Regions from separate parts of the Streptacidiphilus albus JL83 genome, predicted to be linked through region 1. Evidence: predicted binding sites of a transcription regulator. Region 1 holds the regulator's gene; each other region holds the start of a gene.
What was found. Region 1 encodes HrcA, which represses chaperone genes, less so after heat shock. Its sites were predicted from a motif close to TTNGCACTCNGNNNNNCNGAGTGCNAA; they were not measured.
Positions count from the first base shown of each region.

Region 1 (3,646 bases):
TCAGCGCCGAGGCCAGCGCCGAGGGGCGGCCGGTCAGCTCGGCGGCCGAGCGGTCGGCGGACAGCTCGCGGTAGCGGGAGAGCATCCGGGTCAGCAGGAAGCTGATGGCGTAGGCGACCGCGCTGACCGCGATCACCGCGAGCATGATCATCCCGCTGTTGTCGTCCCGGTTGTCGCGGCGGTCGAAGCCGCCGAACATCCCGAACTGGACGCCCACCCTGGTGATCACACCGGCCAGCACGCCCAGGAAGCCGGCGATGGTCATCACCATCACGTCCTTGTGGGCGACGTGGGAGAGCTCGTGGGCGAGCACGCCCTCCAGCTCCTCCGGCTCCAGCCGGCGGAGCAGCCCGGTGGTGACGCAGACCACGGCGTTCTTCTCGTTGCGGCCGGTCGCAAAGGCGTTCGGTACGTCACTCTGAGCGACGGCCACCCGCGGCTTCTGCATGTCGGCCAGCGCGCAGAGCCGGTCCACGGCGCCGTGCAGCTCCGGGAACTCCTGCGGGGTGACCTCGCGGGCGCCCATGCTGAAGGCGGCGATCTTGTCGCTGAACCAGAACTGGGCGATGAACAGCCCGGCGGCGACCACGACCACGATCGGCCAGGCGCCCTTGAGCAGCACGATCAGCGCGCCGACGAAGACCACGTACAGCAGCCCGATCAGGAACATCGTCAGGACCATGCGGTTGGTCAAGCCCCGGTCGGGGGCAAAGCGTGTCCTGGCCATGACTCTCTCCTCAAAGTGTGCCTTCTCCATGCAATTCTGCCCTGTCGGGCTTACCCACAAGTACGTCCGGGGCGGCCCGGCCGTTCCGGTGGCGCACCCTTCCGCCTTACACTGGCCGGACGGGTATTGGCACTCCTTTCCCCAGAGTGCCAGAACCGACCGACCGCAGGAGGTGCGTGCCCCGTGCTTGAGGAGCGCAAGCTCGACGACCGCAAGCTCGCGGTGCTGCGTGCCATCGTCCAGGACTATGTCGGGACCGAGGAGCCGGTGGGCTCGAAGGCCCTGGTCGAACGGCACAATCTCGGCGTGTCCCCGGCCACCGTGCGTAACGACATGGCCGCACTGGAGGACGAGGGCTACATCCACCAGCCGCACACCAGCGCCGGACGGGTGCCGACCGACAAGGGCTACCGGCTCTTCGTCGACCGGTTGACCGAGGTCAAGCCACTGTCCGGGGCGGAGCGCCGAGCCATCGGCAACTTCCTGGACCACGCGCTGGACCTGGACGACGTGGTGGCCCGGACGGTGCGGCTGCTGGCGCAGCTGACCCGGCAGGTCGCGGTGGTCCAGTACCCCTCGCTCTCGCGTTCGGCCGTGCGCCACGTCGAACTGGTCTCGCTCACCCCGACCCGGGTGATGCTGGTGCTGATCACCGACACCGGCCGGGTCGAGCAGCGGCTGATCGACTGCCCCTCGGCGGTCGGCGAGACGCTGCTCGCGGACCTGCGGGCGCGGTTGAACAGCAGTGCCGGGGGCCAGCGCTTCGCCGAGGTGCCGACCCTGCTGCAGGACCTCCCCGAGGGCTTCGAGCACGAGGACCGGGGCGTGGTCACGGCCGTGCTGTCGACCCTCTTCGAGGCGCTGGCGGAGCAGACCGAGGAGCGGATCGTCATCGGCGGTTCGGCCAACCTCACCCGCTTCCCGCACGACTTCCCGCTCACCATCGCCCCCGTGCTGGAGGCCCTGGAGGAGCAGGTGGTCCTGCTGAAGTTGCTCGGAGAGACCGCGGACGCGGGCATGATGGTGCGGATCGGCCGGGAGAACGCCTACGAGGGGCTGAATTCCACGTCGGTCGTGTCGGTGGGCTACGGTTCGGGCGACGAGACCGTCGCCAAACTGGGCGTGGTCGGGCCGACGCGGATGGACTACCCGGGCACCATGGGCGCCGTCCGGGCAGTGGCGCGGTACGTCGGCCAGATCCTGGCGGCGTCCTAGCGTCCTTGCCTGAGCTGGATACTGGATCGTCGGCGCGAACGGAAACAAGCGGAGCATTTTGGTGGCCACGGACTACTACGCGGTACTCGGCGTCCGGCGTGACGCGGGTCAGGACGAGATCAAGAAGGCGTTCCGCCGTCTGGCGAGAGAACTCCATCCGGATGTCAACCCGGACCCGAAGACCCAGGAGCGGTTCAAGGAGATCAACGCCGCCTACGAGGTCCTCTCGGACCCCAACAAGCGGCAGATCTACGACCTGGGCGGTGACCCGCTCTCCGCCAACGGCGGCGGTGCGGGCCCGGCGGCTTCGGCGCCGGGGCCGGCTTCGGCTTCAGCGACATCATGGACGCCTTCTTCGGCGGCGCGGCCGGCGGCCAGCGCGGCCCGCGCTCGCGCACCCGGCGCGGCCAGGACGCGATGATCCGGATCGACATCGACCTCGAAGAGGCGGCGTTCGGCACCACCAAGGACATCCAGGTGGACACCGCCGTCGTCTGCACCACCTGCAACGGCGAGGGCGCGGCCCCCGGTACCTCCGCCCAGACCTGTGACATGTGTCGCGGTCGCGGCGAGGTGTCGCAGGTCACCCGGTCCTTCCTGGGCCAGGTCATGACCTCGCGCCCGTGCCCGCAGTGCCAGGGCTTCGGCACGGTCGTGCCGACCCCCTGCCCCGAGTGCGCCGGCGACGGCCGGGTCCGCGCCCGGCGCACCCTGACCGTGAAGATCCCGGCCGGTGTCGACAACGGCACCCGGATCCAGCTGGCCGGCGAGGGCGAGGTCGGCCCCGGCGGCGGCCCGGCCGGCGACCTCTACGTCGAGATCAGCGAGAACGCCCACTCGACCTTCCAACGGCGCGGGGACGACCTGCACTGCACGGTCACCCTGCCGATGACGGCGGCCTCGCTGGGCACCAAGGTCCCGCTGGAGACCCTGGACGGCGGCGTCGAGATCGACGTCCGTCCCGGCACCCAGTCCGGCCAGTCGATCCCGCTGCACGGGCGGGGCATCACCCACCTGCGCGGCGGCGGCCGGGGCGACCTGATAGTGCATGTCGAGGTGCAGACCCCGAGCAAGCTCGACGCCGAGCAGGAGGACCTGCTCCGCCGGCTCGCCAAGCTGCGCGGCGAGGAGCGCCCCTCGGGCACCTTCGCCCCCGGCCAGCAGGGACTCTTCTCCCGGCTGAAGGACGCGTTCAACGGGCGCTGAGCCCGTCCGCACAGAACCGACCACCGAGGGGGCGGGCCGCTGACGGCCCGCCCCCTCGGGCTCTCCCCGCTTGGAGACCATGTGACCGCCCCCGTGTTCGTCGTGGACACCGCCCGGCTCGCCCCCGTCGGGGGGGTGGTCCGCCTCGACGGGGCGGAGGGCCGGCATGCCGTCGCCGTGCGCCGGCTGACCGTCGGCGAGCAGGTGGTGCTCACCGACGGCGCCGGAGCCGGGGTGTCCGGCGAGGTCTGCGGCGTCGAGGGCAAGGACGTGCTGGAGGTCCGGGTCGGCGGGCTGCTGGCCGAGCCCGCTCCCGAGCTCCGGCTGGTCGTGGTCCAGGCACTGCCCAAGGGCGACCGGGGCGAGCTGGCGGTCGAGCTGATGACCGAGGTCGGCGTGGACGAGGTGGTGCCCTGGGCGGCCTCCCGCTGCATCACCCAGTGGAAGGGCGAGCGCGGGGCGAAGGCGCTGGCGAAGTGGCGGGCCACCGCCCGCGAG
Region 1 is NZ_JQML01000001.1:2,662,791-2,666,436, reverse strand. It holds gene htpX (zinc metalloprotease HtpX) at 1-727, opposite strand, end outside; gene hrcA (heat-inducible transcriptional repressor HrcA) at 911-1,942, shown strand; partial or broken gene dnaJ (molecular chaperone DnaJ) at 2,004-3,148, shown strand; gene BS75_RS11550 (16S rRNA (uracil(1498)-N(3))-methyltransferase) at 3,230-3,646, shown strand, end outside.

Region 2 (3,646 bases), 2.8 Mb from region 1:
CACCGGCGCGGATCGGCGGGAAGAGGGCAACGGTGCGCGTGGGCGGAACGGCTGGTCCGCCGCCGACCAGCGGCGTGGCCGGCGGGGCCGGGCGTGGCGCGGGCACCGGGGTCGGCTCGTCCTCGACCCAGTGGTCGCTCCAGGAGTCCGTCCACCGTTCCTCCCGCTCCTGCTGCTGGTCGGGCGGCGCCGCCGCGGTGGGCTCGTCGGCGGCCCAGTCATTGGTCCAGCCGTCGGTCCAGGCCGGAGCAGCCCCGTAGGACGGCCCGACGGGCTCCGCTGCGAGCGGCTCGGCTGCGTACGGCTCCGCCGCGAGCGGCTCCGGGGAGCCTGCGCCGGCTGTGAGCGCCCCTGCCGGGGCGGTCCCGGCCGCCGGGGCTTCCGCGTCCTGTTCCCACTCCGTGGCGGGCAGGGGGCCGGACAGCGGGTCGGAGAGGGCGTCCCGGGCCGGTCCGGGGGTCAGGGTGTGGACGCGGTGCCGCTGGAACGTGCGCGGGGAGGTGTCGATGGTCAGGGTCATGGGGAACCACCGCCTTTGCGAGGCTGTCCGGAGCTGGGTACCCCTCAACCTTGTCGCTCAGCGGTGGCCCAGGGCGGCGCGAAGACCTCTCCTGTGGATAAACCGGGGGGTGTGGATAACTCCGTCACCCGATCGAGCAGCGCGCTCGGCCCCGCACCGCCCGCCCGCCCTGCCCGCCCTCTCCCGCCCTCTCCCGCGCCCGCCCCGGCCCCGCTCACGGCCCGGCCCCGCTCACGGCCCGGCCCCGCTCACAGCCCGGCCCCGCTCACAGCCCCAGCCCGGTCTCCTGCCCGTCCAGGGCCTGCGCGCACACGCACGTGCGGTCCTCGGTCGCGGGCAGCCCGCCGACCGCCTGCAGCAGCACGCCGCGCAGCCGGTCGATGTTCTGCGCGAACACCTCCAGCACCTCCGCGTGGGTCACCCCCTGGCCGCTCTCGGCGCCCGCGTCCAGGTCGGTGACCAGGGCGATCGAGGTGTAGCAGAGGCTCAGTTCGCGGGCCAGGACCGCCTCCGGATGGCCGGTCATCCCCACCACCGACCAGCCCTGGTCGGCGTACCAGCGTGATTCGGCCCGGGTGGAGAAGCGTGGGCCCTCGATCACCACCAGCGTCCCGCCGTCGACCGGCTCCCAGTCCTGGTCCGCTGCGGCCCGCAGCACCGCCGTCCGGCCGCGCGGGCAGTACGGGTCGGCGGCGGAGACGTGCAGCACCGCCGGGGTGCGGCCGTCGAGGCGCTGCTCGCCGTCGTAGTAGGTCTGCACCCGGCCGGTCGTCCGGTCCACGAACTGGTCGGGCACCAGCAGCGTCCCGGGGCCGTAGGCGGCCCGCAGGCCGCCGGTGGCGCAGGGGGCCAGTACCTGGCGGACGCCCAGCGAGCGCAGCGCCCACAGGTTGGCGCGGTAGTTGATCCGGTGCGGCGGAACCCCGTGGCCGCGGCCGTGCCGCGGCAGGAAGGCGACCCTGCGTCCGCCGGTCTCGCCGACGAAGAGAGAGTCGCTGGGGCGTCCGTAGGGAGTGTCGACGATCACCTCGGTGAGGTCGTCGACCAGTGCGTACAGTCCGGTGCCGCCGATGACGCCGACCTCGGCGCCGGCGGTGCTGCTCGGGTTCGCCATGCGCAGCAGCATAGGCGGGCCCGGGCATGCCGAAGCCCCGCGGTCCCCTACCGGGAAGAGACAGCGCAGGGCTCGGCCGGAAGACTCCGGGTCAGGCAGCCGGGGAGGAGCTGCCCCCCGAGGACGAACCGCCCGAGGAGGACGTCGAGGCGGACGACGACGTCGAGGAGGCGCCCGAGGTGGTCGAGGGCGTGCTCGACGAGCTGGACGACGACGAGGAGTCGCCGGAGGACGACGTCGACTTCGACGCCCCCACCGTGCTGCTCGACGAGGAGCGGCTGTCGGTGCGGTAGAAGCCGCTGCCCTTGAAGACCACGCCCACGGCGGAGTAGATCTTCCGCAGTCGGCCGCTGCAGTCGGGGCAGACGGTCAGGGCGTCGTCCGTGAACTTCTGGACTGCCTCAAGACCGTTGCCGCACTCGGTGCACTGGTACTGGTACGTCGGCACTTGTATTCCTCCTGGCACTCTCGCCTGATGAGTGCTAACGACGGTCAATGATGCGGTATTCCCCGGAGATAGTCCACTGTGACCGGTGTGAGCTGCGGCTCCGTATACTCCGGGCGGTCGGCGGCAGCCGTCCGGAGGGCCGGGCGGTGACCTCGGGCGAGGTAGGAGACGGCTCCGAGAAGGGGCAGAAGCCGGGTACCAGTCCGCAGCGGTTCCGCTTCAGGTGTTAGCGTCGGCCCCGCCGCGTTAGCGTCGGCCCCGCCGCACTGCAGGGCGGCGGACGAGCCCCTGCCTCACAAGGACCCTGATGCCCCGCACCAAGAAGTTCCGCCGGTTCCGACTGCTGGTGATCCTGCTGGTGGTACTGCTGGTGGCGGGAGCCGCAGGCGGAGGCTGGTACGGCCTGCGCGAGGTCCGCGCCTCCTATCCGCAGACGACCGGCACGATCGAACTCCAGGGCCTGTCCGGCCCGGTGACGGTGCTCCGGGACGCCAACGGCATCCCGCAGATCTATGCCTCCTCCTCGGCCGACCTCTTCATGGCGCAGGGCTACGTCCAGGCCCAGGACCGGTTCTGGCAGATGGACGTCGACCGGCACATCACCTCGGGGACGCTGGCGTCGATGTTCGGCGCGGGCAAGAACAACGCCAACGTCCAGTCCGACGCCTTCATCCAGACCATGAACTGGCAGGGGGTGGCGCAGCAGGAGTACGACACCACCGTCGACGCCGCCACCAAGCAGTACCTCCAGGCGTACGCCGACGGGGTCAACGCCTGGCTGAAGCAGCACCCGGGCGGGGCGGGGGCCTCCGTCGAGTACGCGATGCTGGGGCTCTCCCACGGCGGCTACCGGCCGGCGCCGTGGACCCCGGTCGACTCGCTGTCCTGGCTGAAGGCGATGGCCTGGGACCTGAGCGGCAACATGCAGCAGGAGATCGACCGCTCGCTGCTGGCGCAGAACCTGAGCAGCACTCAGATCTCCCAGCTGTACCCGGAGTATCCCTACGGCACCAGTGCGACGATCGCGAACACCGGCACGGTCACCGACCCCGGGACCAAGAACGCGACCTATGTCCCCGGCAGCGGGGACGGCTCCTCGGGAACGACCCCCACCACCGCGACGACCACCTCGGACCGGTCCAAGGGCAAGGGCGCCGGTGGGAAGACGTCGAAGACCAGCGGCGCCGGCACGGCGGCCGAGGGCGGCACCGCCGTCCAGGGCCTCACCGGCGCGGCGACCCAGCTCGCGGCGAACATCGACAGCGTCCCGGCGCTGCTCGGCCTGCCGGGGCAGGGCATCGGCTCCAACTCCTGGGTGGTCTCCGGCAAGTACACGACCACGGGGCTGCCGCTGCTGGCCGACGACCCGCACCTCAGCCCGGGGGTGCCTTCGGTCTGGGAGCAGATGGGCCTGCACTGCAACACGGTCGGCCCGGCCTGCCCCTTCGACGTCACCGGGTTCACCTTCCCGGGGATGCCGGGCGTGGTGATCGGCCACAACGCGACGATCAGCTGGGGCTTCACCAACATGGGGGCCGACGTCCAGGACCTCTACCTGGAGCAG
Region 2 is NZ_JQML01000001.1:5,466,767-5,470,412, forward strand. It holds gene BS75_RS44715 (hypothetical protein) at 1-520, opposite strand, end outside; gene BS75_RS23915 (S-methyl-5'-thioadenosine phosphorylase) at 786-1,634, opposite strand; gene BS75_RS46875 (FmdB family zinc ribbon protein) at 1,726-2,082, opposite strand; gene BS75_RS23925 (penicillin acylase family protein) at 2,390-3,646, shown strand, end outside.
Region 2: BS75_RS46875 (FmdB family zinc ribbon protein) is a predicted target of HrcA. The motif match lies at 2,094-2,120, and genes of this name have one in related genera.

Region 3 (3,646 bases), 3.0 Mb from region 1:
GGCCCGCGCGGCACCGAGGGCAGCAGCGGCAGCGGCATCGTCGGCGACCGGGTCTGCGACCACCGCCACCACGGCGGGGACGACCAGGCGGTCTACGCCTACAGCCGCGAGGAGCTGGACCTCTGGGAGCGGGAGCTCGGCCGGGAGCTGCCCAACGGCGTCTTCGGCGAGAACCTGACCACGCTGGGGCTGCCGACCACCGACGCGCTGATCGGCGAGCGCTGGCTGATCGGCCCGGAGGTGGTGCTGGAGGTCTGCGCCACCCGGATCCCCTGCCGGACCTTCGCCGGCTGGCTGGAGGAGCAGGGCTGGATGAAGCGGTTCACCCAGCGGGCGCTCCCCGGCGCCTACCTACGGGTGATCACTCCCGGCGAGATCCGGGCCGGCGACGAGCTGACCGTGCTGTCGCGCCCCGCGCACGCGGTGACCAGCGGCGTGGTCTTCCGGGCGCTGACGCTGGAGCCCGACCTGCTGCCGCTGCTGCTGGACGTCGAGGCGCTCGGCCCGCACCAGCGGAAGCACGCGGAGCGCCGGGTGCGCTGACCGGCCGGGCCGCCCCGCGCCGGCGGCGTCCGGACCCGCGGCACGCCGGAGGCCCGGCCCCGCAGCGTGACGCTGGCGGGACCGGGCCTCCGGACTACTGACCGTACGGTGCGTCAGTGGGAGTGGCCGTGGCCACCGTGGGAGTGACCCGCGGAGGGCTCCTCCTCGGCCGGCTTCTCGACGACCAGGGTCTCCGTGGTGAGCAGCAGCGACGCGATGGACGCGGCGTTCTGCAGCGCGGAGCGGGTGACCTTGACCGGGTCGATGACGCCGGCCTTGATCAGGTCGCCGTACTCGCCGGTCGCGGCGTTGTAGCCCTGGCCCTCTTCGAGCTCCGCCACCTTGGTGGTGATGACGTAGCCCTCAAGGCCCGCGTTCTGGGCGATCCAGCGCAGCGGCTCGACCAGCGCGCGGCGGACGACCGCGACACCGACGGCCTCGTCGCCGGACAGGCCGAGGCCGCCGTCGAGCACCTTCTGGGCGTGGACGAGGGAGGCGCCGCCACCGGCGACGATGCCCTCCTCGACCGCCGCGCGGGTCGCCGAGATGGCGTCCTCAAGACGGTGCTTCTTCTCCTTGAGCTCGACCTCGGTGGCAGCGCCGACCTTGATCACGCAGACCCCGCCGGCCAGCTTGGCCAGGCGCTCCTGCAGCTTCTCGCGGTCCCAGTCCGAGTCGGTGTTCTCGATCTCGGCCTTGATCTGCGCGACGCGGCCCGCGACCTCGGACGCCTCACCGGCGCCGTCGACGACGGTGGTGTTGTCCTTGGAGACGGTGACGCGGCGGGCGGAGCCGAGCGACTCCAGACCGGCCTGGTCGAGCTTGAGGCCGACCTCCTCGGCGATGACGGTGGCACCGGTGAGGGTGGCCAGGTCGCCGAGCATGGCCTTGCGGCGGTCGCCGAAGCCGGGGGCCTTCACCGCGACGGCGTTGAAGGTGCCGCGGATCTTGTTCACCACGAGGGTGGACAGCGCCTCGCCGTCGACGTCCTCGGCGATGATCAGCAGCGGCTTGCTGGAGCCGCCCTGGAGGATCTTCTCCAGCAGCGGGAGCAGGTCCTGGATCGAGGAGATCTTGCCCTGGTGGATGAGGATGTACGGGTCCTCCAGGACCGCCTCCATCCGCTCCTGGTCGGTGACCATGTAGGGCGACAGGTAACCCTTGTCGAACTGCATGCCCTCGGTGAACTCGAGCTCCAGGCCGAAGGTGTTCGACTCCTCGACGGTGATGACACCGTCCTTGCCGACCTTGTCCATCGCCTCGGCGATCAGCTCGCCGACCTCGGTGTCCTGGGCGGACAGCGCGGCCACGGCGGCGATGTCCTCCTTGCCGTCGATCTCGCGGGCGACCGAGAGCAGGTGGTCGGACACGGCCTTGACGGCGGCGTCGATGCCCTTCTTCAGCCCGGAGGGGCCGGCGCCGGCGGCGACGTTGCGCAGACCCTCGTTGACGAGCGCCTGGGCCAGGACGGTCGCGGTGGTGGTGCCGTCACCCGCGATGTCGTTGGTCTTGGTGGCGACCTCCTTGACGAGCTGCGCGCCAAGGTTCTCGTACGGGTCGTCGAGCTCGACCTCACGGGCGATGGTGACACCGTCGTTGGTGATGGTCGGAGCGCCGAACTTCTTGTCGATGACGACGTTGCGGCCCTTGGGGCCGATCGTCACCTTCACGGTGTCGGCCAGCTTGTTGACGCCACGCTCGAGCGAGCGGCGGGCGTCCTCGTCGAACTTCAGGATCTTCGCCATGCTTAGGGTTTCCCTCTCAAACAACCATGCCCGGGCACCCGGTCTCACTCAGTGATGACTGGGGCCCGGGCGGGTCACGACTCTGCGGTCAGCGTCGCAGCTGCAGACAGCTGGGTCCTACTTCTCGACGATCGCGAGGACGTCGCGAGCCGAGAGGACGAGGTACTCCTCGCCGTTGTACTTGACCTCGGTGCCGCCGTACTTGCTGTAGAGCACGATGTCGCCGACGGCGACGTCGAGCGGCAGGCGCTGGCCGTCCTCGAAGCGACCCGGGCCCACGGCCAGGACAACGCCCTCCTGGGGCTTCTCCTTGGCGGTGTCCGGAATGACCAGGCCAGAGGCCGTGGTCTTCTCGGCTTCGAGCGGCTGGACCACAATGCGGTCCTCGAGCGGCTTGATGGCAACCTTGGAGCTGGTGGTCGTCACGTTCCGACCTCCCCCTTCGGAGATCACGGGGTGATTCATGTCTTGGGTCGCGAAGATTGGTATGGCGCAGCCGTCGTCGCGGTGCCGGAAACGCCTCTTCGCGGGTTAGCGCTCTCCAGTGGAGAGTGCCAACGACGACACTAGGCCGCGCTTAGCACTCAGTCAACCAGAGTGCCAACGAGTCGCTTACGCGATGATGAACGGTGTGGAGATCGAATCGTTCCGGGCCCTGCTGACCGACGAGGGCCAGGCGCTGCTGGCCGAGCTGCGCGACCATGCGCCCGGGGAGGAGCTGGCGGTGGCGACCAGGCTGCGCCGCGACCACCCGGCCGAGCTGGTGTCCGCCGCGATCGCGCAGGCGCGGCTGCGGCAGCGGGCGGTGGCCAAGTTCGGCGCGGCCGACGCGGCGCGGATGTACTTCACCCCAGACGGGGTCGAGCAGGCGACCCGCACCAGCGTCGCCGAGTGGCGGGCACGGCGCTTCGCCGCGCTCGGCGTGCGGCGGCTGGCGGACCTCTGCTCCGGCGTCGGCGGCGACGCCATCGCCCTGGCCAGGGCCGGGATCTCGGTCCTCGCTGTCGACCGCTCCCCGCTGACCTGCGCCGTCGCCGAGGCCAACGCCGCGGCACTGGGCCTGGACGGGCTGATCGAGCAGCGCTGCGCGGACGTCGCCGAGATCGACCCGGCCGGCTTCGACGCGGTCTTCGTGGACCCGGCCCGGCGGGGCGGCCGGGGCCGGATCTTCGACCCCGAGGCCTACTCGCCGCCGCTCAGCTGGGCCGTCGGCGCGGCCCGGCAGAGCGCGTACGCGGCGTTGAAGGTGGCGCCCGGGATTCCGCACGAGGCCGTGCCGGAGGGCGCGGAGGCCGAGTGGGTCTCCGACGGCGGCGACGTCAAGGAGGCCGTGCTCTGGTTCGGCACCGGGGCAGAAC
Region 3 is NZ_JQML01000001.1:5,691,546-5,695,191, reverse strand. It holds gene BS75_RS24990 (MOSC domain-containing protein) at 1-543, shown strand, start outside; gene groL (chaperonin GroEL) at 657-2,288, opposite strand; gene groES (co-chaperone GroES) at 2,406-2,714, opposite strand; gene BS75_RS24975 (THUMP-like domain-containing protein) at 2,920-3,646, shown strand, end outside.
Region 3: groL (chaperonin GroEL) is a predicted target of HrcA. The motif match lies at 2,320-2,346, and genes of this name have one in related genera.

Region 4 (3,646 bases), 1.6 Mb from region 1:
GTCCGGACCGAGCTCCGGCTCGACGCTGAGCGGCTGGAGGTCGCCCCCGGCCGTGCAGGAGGGGCAGAGCGGCCAGCGGCCGTAGCTCTCCAGCAGGGCGTCCTGGACGTCCTGGGCGACCAGCCCGAGGACGTACTCCGCGCCCTCCGGCCACTGCTCGACCCACCAGCGGCGCTGCGCCACCGCGTCCTCCAGCAGCGACACCACGGTGGCATCGGCGACGTCCCTGGCGCTCAGGTCGCGGAGGACCCCGGCGCGGGCGGTGTGCAGGGCGGCTTCCAGGCCTTCGGCATCCATCCGGCCATTCTCTCGCACCCGCCGCCGACCGGGCCGCCGGGAACGCCGCGAGGCGGCCCTCCCCGGAAGGGGAGGACCGCCTCGCGGTCAGTGCTGCTTCAGGTCCTGCCGATCCCGATCGAGCGTGGGATCAGAAGTCCATGTCGCCGCCGGGCATGCCGCCGCCCGCGGGGGCAGCAGCCTTCTCCGGCTTGTCGGCGATGACGGCCTCGGTGGTGAGGAAGAGCGCGGCGATGGAGGCCGCGTTCTGCAGGGCGGAGCGGGTGACCTTGGCCGGGTCGATGATGCCGGCCGCGATCAGGTCCACGTACTCGCCGGTGGCAGCGTTCAGGCCGTGGCCGGCCGGAAGGTTGCGCACCTTCTCCACCACGACGCCGCCCTCAAGGCCGGCGTTGAAGGCGATCTGCTTGATCGGGGCCTCAAGGGCGACCTTGACGATGTTGGCGCCGGTGGCCTCGTCGCCCTCCAGCTCCAGCTTGTCGAAGATCACGCCGGCCTGCAGCAGCGCAACGCCACCACCCGCGACGATGCCCTCCTCGACGGCGGCCTTCGCGTTGCGGACGGCGTCCTCGATGCGGTGCTTGCGCTCCTTGAGCTCGACCTCGGTCGCGGCGCCGGCCTTGATGACGGCCACGCCGCCCGCGAGCTTCGCCAGGCGCTCCTGGAGCTTCTCGCGGTCGTAGTCCGAGTCGCTGTTCTCGATCTCGGCACGGATCTGGTTGACCCGGCCGGCGACCTGGTCGCTCTCGCCGGCGCCGTCGACGATGGTGGTCTCGTCCTTGGTGATGACGACCTTGCGGGCGCGGCCCAGCAGGTCGAGACCGGCGTTCTCCAGCTTGAGGCCGACCTCCTCGGAGATGACCGTGCCACCGGTGAGGATGGCGATGTCACCGAGCATGGCCTTGCGGCGGTCGCCGAAGCCCGGGGCCTTGACGGCGACGGACTTGAAGGTGCCGCGGATCTTGTTGACCACCAGGGTCGACAGGGCCTCGCCCTCGACGTCCTCGGCGATGATCAGCAGCGGCTTGCCGGACTGCATGACCTTCTCCAGGATCGGGAGCAGGTCCTTGACCCCGCCGATCTTGGAGTTGGCGATCAGGATGTACGGGTCGTCGAAGGACGTCTCCATACGCTCCAGGTCGGTGGCGAAGTAGGCCGAGATGAAGCCCTTGTCGAAGCGCATGCCCTCGGTGAGCTCAAGCTCCAGACCGAAGGTCTGCGACTCCTCGACGGTGATGACGCCTTCCTTGCCGACCTTGTCCATCGCCTCGGCGATGAGCTCGCCGATCTGCGGGTCAGCGGCGGAGATGGAGGCGGTGGAGGCGATCTGCTCCTTGGTCTCCACGTCCTTCGCCAGCTCCAGGAGCTGCGCCGAGACGGCGGCGACGGCCTTCTCGATGCCGCGCTTCAGCGCCATCGGGTTGGCGCCGGCGGCGACGTTGCGCAGGCCCTCGCGCACGAGCGCCTGGGCCAGCACGGTGGCGGTGGTGGTGCCGTCGCCAGCGACGTCGTCCGTCTTCTTGGCGACCTCCTTGACGAGCTCGGCACCGATCTTCTCGTACGGGTCCTCGAGCTCGATCTCCTTGGCGATGGAGACACCGTCGTTGGTGATCGTGGGGGCGCCCCACTTCTTCTCCAGGACGACGTTGCGGCCCTTGGGGCCGAGCGTGACCTTGACAGCGTCGGCGAGCTGGTTCATCCCGCGCTCAAGGCCGCGACGAGCTTCCTCGTTAAACGCAATGATCTTGGCCATGGAAGTGGTCCTCCCGGACAGGGTGGCTGCGTGTGGACCGCGCTGGCGCCCGCGACGGACGGACCCGGCCGGCGACGGTCACTTCCCGTCGCGCCCGGGGCCTCACCTACCCGGCCCGTTGTCACTCTCTACCTCAGAGTGCTAACGCCAATGATTAGCACTCGACCCCCTTGAGTGCAAGCGGCTCGGGGGGTGGCGCTGCGGGAGCGGGGCGGGAGCGGACGGCCAAAGCCGCCAGGCCCGCACCCCCGAAGGGTGCGGGCCTGGCGGAAGACCTGCGTCACTGCTTCGTTCGGAACGAGGCTCGGCCGGTCATGTCTAGTCAGCGATCACCCGACCAGGTCACACCACGCGGACCATGTCCGCCTGCGGACCCTTCTGACCCTGCGAGATCTCGAACTCGACTCGCTGGCCCTCTTCGAGCGACCGGTACCCGTCCATCTGGATCGCGCTGTAGTGGACGAACACGTCCGCACCACCGTCGACCGCGATGAAGCCGTACCCCTTCTCCGCGTTGAACCACTTGACGGTGCCCTGAGCCATTCCAAACTCCCCTATTACTGGCCCTTTCACGGTCCGCACTCCGCGGTCCGGGCCGGGCTACTGCGCGCTGCGCAACGCTCCGACCGACGCTGAATGTATCCACTCCGATGCCCTCTGCAACAGGGCATAAGGCGGTTAATTCTTGGAGGGTGTTATCGGACAGGTGCCGGCGAACGCCAACAAACCCGCGCAATACGGTCCGGACATAGCGGACCAGCAGGACAAAAAGAACTGTAAATTCTGACGCCGGGCCGCAGTCCGGCCGGGACTGCCGGGCCGGGGCGGGCAGGAGCGGCACGGGGGACCCGGGCGGCGGAAGCCGGGGACCCGGTGGGCGCGGCGCGGTTCGAACGTGGTGCCGGCGGTACAGGACCGGACAGCGGCCCGAAAGCGGCGTACGGAAAGCGACGGCCGAAAAGCAACGCTGCCCGAGCGGCCCTCGGCCACTCTACCGCTGTCGCGGAGCACCCGACGCCGCGCGGTGCTCCAGCACGCTCCGTATCGGAAAGAGGATCGGAACCTTCCGGTCCTATTGTGTGCGCCCTTTGCCGGCGCCCCGGAACAGCGGAACCGGGTCCCTGGGAATTCAGGGGACCCGGTTCCGGAATTACCTGCAGTTGCCGCCGGTGATCAGCAGCCGCCGGCCACGGCGGGAATGATCGACACATTCGCGCCGTCCGCGGTGGCCGTCTCCAGGCCGTCCGCGAACCGAACGTCGTCGTCGTTCACGTACACATTGACGAAACGGCGCAGCTTGCCGGTGTCGTCCAGGATCCGGCCGCCGATACCGGCGTGGTTGGCCTCCAGGTCGGCGATGACCGCGGCCAGGGTCGCGCCCTCGGCCTTCACCTCGGCCGCGCCGCCGGTGTAGGTGCGCAGGATGGTCGGAATGCGGACGGAAACGCTCATGCTCTAGCTCCTGACCTGACTTCGTTCGGAGACGGCTGCGGGCGCCGCGCTCCCTGATCGGTTCCCCCGCTACGCTCGGTCACCCGAGTCCGGCCTCGCGGAACGAGTCCAGGGTGGGGCGGATGGTGGCGGACAGGCCGGTGG
Region 4 is NZ_JQML01000001.1:4,227,786-4,231,431, forward strand. It holds gene BS75_RS18155 (hypothetical protein) at 1-297, opposite strand, end outside; gene groL (chaperonin GroEL) at 428-2,050, opposite strand; gene BS75_RS18165 (cold-shock protein) at 2,393-2,593, opposite strand; gene BS75_RS18170 (MoaD/ThiS family protein) at 3,224-3,502, opposite strand; gene thrC (threonine synthase) at 3,582-3,646, opposite strand, start outside.
Region 4: groL (chaperonin GroEL) is a predicted target of HrcA. The motif match lies at 2,205-2,231, and genes of this name have one in related genera.